DNA from 2 places in the Roseibium album genome. Region 1 is predicted to be linked to the other one. Evidence: riboswitches for the same ligand, from Rfam matches in the RefSeq annotation. Region 1 holds a riboswitch; the other holds the start of a gene.
What was found. Region 1 has a riboswitch for cobalamin ahead of ACO6TI_RS23950 (DUF1636 family protein). Riboswitches for the same ligand answer to the same signal wherever they lie in the genome.
Positions count from the first base shown of each region.

Region 1 (3,113 bases):
GCGCGTCGACGCCTTCAAGCTGCGGGATCAGAGATGAAAGCTGAAGATCGGTTTCGTCCGCATCCGGTGCAAAGCGAAGCCGCTTGGGAGTGATGCCGAGTTTTTCTGCTGCAATCGTGAGGTGGTCGGCCTCTGAGACAGCGTTGTTTTCCCGCGGATCAAACAGGATCGCCATGGTTTGGACAGGGTGAATTTTTCGAAACAACTCCAGGTTCACGTCCGGTGACAGGGACATCTTGGCACCGGTCATGCCGGGGGGCGGGCAATCCAGGGACCCGACCAGTCCGACACCGACCGGGTCGGCCACGATATTGAACACACGGGGCACATTTGCGATGTCGAAATTATTGACTGTCTGCGTGACGGTCGTTCCGAAGGTGTAGATCAGGTCCCGTGTTTTCAGAACGTCGAGATTTTCCCGTAAAAACCCGGCCAGTTCTGTCTGGTCACGGTTTGCGTCAAAGTGATCAATGTCGGCATCGATGCCAAGTTCGCCCAGTTTTTCGACGAACCCTTCTTCGGCAGGCGTGAGGCCACGCCAAGTGATCATCAATATGGATTTGGTGTCATCGGCTGCCTCACCGAATACCGGGGTAAGAACCACTGCAACCAAGATCATACAACTAGTAATCAGGTTTTTCATCTTCGGGTGGCGGTCTCTCTTTTATGCAATCAATTTGGAAGTTTGCCCGGTGAGTAGAAGATTATTCGGATTATGCTTGGTATCAATGCCCATTTTCTTTTTCTTTGGCGCTATAAATTTCAAGGGGAAGGACTGGATACCGCATATACTGTCTTGAATTGAACGCAACCAATGTTCGCGAGCTCGCGCATTCACACTTTTTCACCGGCGATGATCCGGTCATGCATGAGGTGCTGGACTATCGTCTGGGCGGCTGGTCGAAACCATTCCTGTCTTGAGGTCCTGACATTTGATTGTGGCTCCACATGATCGAGAAGTCTTGTTCCAACGAAGCCCGCTCAATCCCTCCCGGCTACATCTGCACGGCACTGTTGGTTCTTTGGACTCTTGTCGAGTTGGACCGCGGCAACAAGGTAACAGAAACGGTTCAAACCAGCTGAAATTGCCATATGTCGCTGCCTGGAAGACACAGGTCGGTTTGTCGATTGACAGCTTCCTCAATTTCAGCCAATCAATGGTCTTATGGTTCTCGTATCCGGAGCCGGATCGGGATTAAAAGGGAACACGGTGCGGCGTAGCCAAAAGGCACCAAGTCCGTGACTGCCCCCGCAACTGTGAGCGGTGAGCAAACCTGAAAGCGCCACTGGGGAGACCCCGGGAAGGATCAGGCAAGCCATGACCCGCAAGTCAGGAGACCTGCCATTTCATCACAAACTTCAACCCGGACGGGGTGTTCCGGAGGAGCGGATGGCATGGCAAAACAGCGATCGCTGACAGAGTTAGACCTTCGGTTCCTGCAAGCCCCGTGTAATCGCGGAGGGCGAAATGAACCGGACCAGAAACGAAAATGCTGATTTCATACCCGTTTTTCTAGCCAAGGCCGGTGCTTTGGGCGAACGCGCAGCCAGAGCCATGTGCCCCAATGGCTGCAGATTTCCGCTTGCATCGAAAAGTGAACGTAATGTAATAACATTACATAAGTTGCGACATAGCCTTTTAAATGAGGTGCAGATTCCGGATCGGCGGTCTGATCATGAACAATCGGGCAGCTCGGATTCGGGCGGTGACAAACACGTGGAAACGTCGGGGATGGCAGATGAGTCGTGAATCGCACAAGATATTCGTCTGTACGTCCTGCAGGCACAATGGCAGCGACTTTCGGCCGGGTTTTGAACTGATCGCCAAGCTGCGGGAGGCCTTGACCTGCGCCTTACCGGTTGCCGGAAACGACTTTGAAGTTTCAGGTATCGCGTGCATGGCAGGATGCTCACGGCCCTGCACGGTTGCCTACAGAGCCAATGAAAAGGCGACTTATCTTTTCGGTGACATCGATCCGGAGACGGATATTGATGATCTGGTTGCCTTTGCCCGGCAGTACAGGGTTCTGGCGAATGGCTGGTGCAACTCTGCGGACCGTCCCGGCAAACTCCGGCGATCGGCACTCGCGCGCATACCGGCCGCAATGAGCGTGACCGAAGCAGATACGGCAACCGTTTCATGAGTGGCGCGGCCCTTTCGGCCAGGCAGGCCGGATGGCGCGCGGGGCAGGGCAATACCATCCTGCATCCCGTCAGTTTCGATCTCGCCGCAGGCCAGGTTCTGGGACTGGCCGGTGCCAACGGTGCGGGCAAATCCACGCTTCTGCGTCTACTTTATCGTTTTCACAGGCCGAGTACCGGTGCGATCTTTCTCGACGGTCAGGATATCTGGAAAATGTCCGCGAGATCGACCGCCAAGAAAGTTGCTGCCGTCCTGCAGGAGCAGCCCACTGATTTTGCATTGACCGTCCGGGAGATCGTCGCACTGGGCCGCCGTCCGCACGGGACGGGGTTTGCCGGAAATGGCAGCGACGACTTCGAAATTACCGAAGGTGCCCTGGACCGGATGGGATTGCTGCCGCTCGCCGCGCGATCCTTCGGAACGCTTTCCGGTGGCGAGCGCCAGCGGGTGATGGTTGCCCGTGCACTTGCCCAGGAGCCCGAATTGCTCATTCTGGATGAGCCGACCAACCACCTGGACATTCGCCACCAGCTGGAAATCGTTGCGCTGATATCCAGCCTCAACATCACTATCGTCACAAGCCTGCACGATCTGAACCTTGCCGGCCGCGTCTGCGACCGCGTCCTGTTGCTGCACAAAGGGGCGGCGGTCGCGTTCGGAGAACCGGAAGACGTTCTGACACCGGACCACATCGAAAAAGCCTATTCCGTGCAGGCGCGACTGGAACAACTTGCGCCGAGCGAACAAGCACATCTTACCTTTCATCTTTAAGTACCGGAGAATTCCATGAAACGTTTGGCAATCGGCCTCGCGACCACCGTTTTTGCAGGATCTGCGCTGGCACAGACCACGGTAAAAAGCTGCGATCGAGAAGTGACATTCGACGCTCCGCCAATGGCGGCCGTTTCCAATGATGTCAACCTCACCGAAATGATGCTCGTTCTCGGCCTCCGCGATCATATGGTTGGCT
Region 1 is NZ_OZ247583.1:5,215,710-5,218,822, reverse strand. Features, by position in the region: gene ACO6TI_RS23955 (ABC transporter substrate binding protein) at 1-619, opposite strand, end outside; cobalamin riboswitch at 1,150-1,361, shown strand; gene ACO6TI_RS23950 (DUF1636 family protein) at 1,740-2,144, shown strand; gene ACO6TI_RS23945 (ABC transporter ATP-binding protein) at 2,141-2,914, shown strand; gene ACO6TI_RS23940 (ABC transporter substrate-binding protein) at 2,930-3,113, shown strand, end outside.

Region 2 (3,113 bases), 170 kb from region 1:
AAAGCCGCAACAAAAGCGATCCTCTTCGACAAGGACGGCACCCTGCTCGACTTCGACGCAACCTGGACACCTGCCTACGAGGAAGCGGCGAGGCTGGCTTCAAGAGGTGTGACAACCGATGCAGAGCGGTTTCTTGAGCTGACCGGACTGGATCTTGCAACGCGCAGATCGGAGGCCGGGTCGCTGCTTGCTGCGGGCAATTCTGAAGAAATCGCCGAGGCCTGGATAGCCGGAGGTGCGGATTTTGGCCTCGCGGATCTGACCACTGAGCTCGACCGCATATTTGTTTCAAAAATGCATGATGCCGCCCCTCTGCCTGGCATTCGAGAGGCAGTGGATGCGCTCCTGGCGCGTGGCTTCAGGCTGGGGGTTGCTTCAAGCGACAGCGAAGCTGCAATCCGCGCCTTTCTGGAGGGCACGAACCTTGCACCGAAATTCGACTTCGTGACGGGGTATGACACAGGTCACGGTCCCAAACCTGAACCCGGCATGGTGCATGGATTTGCCGACGCGATCAGCGTTCCCACGTCTGGAATCGCGGTCATCGGCGACAACACCCACGACATCGAAATGGCTCATGCTGCCGGTGCCGGCCTGACGATCGGAGTTCTGACAGGAACGAGCGCACGGCAGGAACTTTCGCCGCATGCGGATGTTGTTCTGGAAAGTGCAGCCGACCTGATCGGGTTTTTCCCCTGAACCGATACCACCAGTGCCATCGCCAAAAAAAAGGGCGGCCCGTTGCCGCCCTTTCCCGTATTTGAAAACAGCCCGCGTTTCAGGCAGCAGGTTGGTGAAGACGGCTGTTGAACGCCATCGTTCTTGTGAATGGTGCCAGTGTCTTGGCTCCCGCAAGAACGGCCAGGTCCAGAAGGGGCTCACCCAGAACGACCAGCATGTAGGCAATTCCGAAAGTCCCGACTGACGCCAGGTTTTCTGCGCCGAAACCCTGTCCGTAAAATGCCCAGAAGGCGACCCAGGCGACAACACCCCCCTGATAGGTCGTCGACAGCGCCAGGGCCTGCGCATAGGAGACATCCACATAGGCCGTTTTTTCAGGGATGATTTTCTTTGCCAGCAGGCTCACGGCCCACAGCGGCACGATCAGAGTTGTCACGTTGATGCCGTATTGCGGCAGATCGAACGGAGCGATGAGGAAACCCTGCAGGGCAAGGCCGGCGGCCAGGCCGATCGCCGCAGGTCCCGCACCGAACATCAGGAACAGGGTTGCGCCGAGAATGAAGTGCACCTCGGACACTCCGACCGGGTAATGCGGCAGCAGCTCGAAAAAGCTGAAGACCAGAAGCGAGGTAATCAGGGAACGGACGGCAAGACCGGAAACACCACTTTTGCGCACCGTATCAAGCGCGAGTTTTCCGAGTAGACCGAAGGAAGCGGCAGCCGTGCCATAGCTGAGTACGATTTTGGCACCATCAACGATGCCAGGTTCGATATGCATGTTTTTCTCCTTTGCGCACCCTCCGTGCGCGATAGGTTTCCTGAATTGGTCGGAGCGACCGTTTGGATGGCAGGTTTCCTGGCTTACGGGTCCTTGCGCAGCCCGCCTTCCCGGCCATATCGGCCAGTGGCATGTCGGGCTTTGCTCGCCGCTCACAGTTGCGGGGGCAGCCACGGTCTAGGCCCCTGTTGGGTACGCCTCACCGTGTTCCCATTTCATCCGCCTTCACGTTCGTATCGGCGGAACCATCCATAAGCGAGGATTGCCTCTTTCCAGGAACAGGTGCAAGCGCATTTTTGCCGTGAGCCGTCGAAATGCGGCATCGTCACATATTTTCCACGGGCGTTGCCCGGTCATGTCTTGAACGAAGCCGGCTGATGCAAATTTGACGCATGACGGAAGTCACGGGAGCCGACCTGGCCACCCTTCCATCACGCAAAAAGGCAGACAGGAGATCCACCTGTCTGCCCGGTCCACGGTATCGCAGTGCCGATAAACGGATCAAACCATAAGGGTCATATCGTCAAGTATGACGCCATAATTGGACGTTACAACGACCTCATCAACTTCATCGAAGATCTCATCGGACAGGGAAAGCGTCTTTTCTTTGTTTGCGCGAATGCGGAAATCTTCCACACCGACGAGTTCGCCATCCAGATAACCTTCTACGGTGACAGTCGCCTTGCGCCAGCCCAAAGCCGTGAAGGTTGCTTCTTCGAAATCGAAGCTTTCGCCGTCGGCACGCGCAAATGAAAGGCTGTCACCATAGCTGCGTCCTGCGTAATCTCCTTCCGAGACACCCCGAGTGCGGGCCGTCACGTAGGTGTTGGTGAAGACGAATTCATCTTCTTCGTCAAACCAGCGACACGGAGAGCCGCCTTCGAAACCGATGTGGGTCTCCACCGGTGACGTTCCCTCGCCATTGAGGGTTATTTCCACTTCGGCCGTGTCGGTTCCGCCATTGCTGTCTGCAACGTCATAGACAAAGATGTCGGTTGCCGTTTCACCGTCGGAAAGATGGTCAAATGCACCATTCGGATCATAGCTGAACGTGCCGTCGCTCGCGAATGTGACAATGGCGCCTGAAGCGAGAACTGCCGTGCCGTCGGATCGGCCGGCAACGGTCTGCAAGGACATTTCGCCACCGTCCGGATCATTGTCGTTGCCCAGAAGGTTACCGCTCACAACACCAGATTCGTTCGTCGCGAAACTGTCATCGAACGCGACGGGCCCCTGATTGCCTCCGGACGGTCCTTCCGTCTGCGTCACCAGTGAGATGTTGTCGACATAAAAGGGTTTGTCCCTTCGGCTGCTCACCACCACTTCATCGACGCTGTCGAACCTTTCATCCAGTTCAAGTTCGTAAGTGCCTTTTGAGTTGATGCGAACCTTCATCGATCCGACAAGAACACCGTCATCATAGGCTTCAACAGTCACGCGCGCCCTGCGGGTCACGGATTGAAGCAAAATGCCGTCAAGATCGAAATCCGAGCCACCTGCCGAAATCGTGAAGCCTGATGTCGCCCCGGACAGGGAGCCTGCCAATTGGCCATCTGTCGTGACGTTGATCCCCGCGAGTGAGAATCCTGCCTCGCCCATGTATTCACCAGGTGCCAGACCTTCGAAATCGATGACCACCGGCTTGTCGGTGCCC
Region 2 is NZ_OZ247583.1:5,381,584-5,384,696, forward strand. Features, by position in the region: gene ACO6TI_RS24770 (HAD family hydrolase) at 1-699, shown strand, start outside; gene ACO6TI_RS24775 (energy-coupling factor ABC transporter permease) at 779-1,459, opposite strand; cobalamin riboswitch at 1,511-1,724, opposite strand; gene ACO6TI_RS24780 (Ig-like domain-containing protein) at 1,961-3,113, opposite strand, start outside.
Region 2: it holds a riboswitch for cobalamin, as region 1 does, so the genes downstream of both, ACO6TI_RS24775 (energy-coupling factor ABC transporter permease) here and ACO6TI_RS23950 (DUF1636 family protein) in region 1, are expected to answer to the same signal.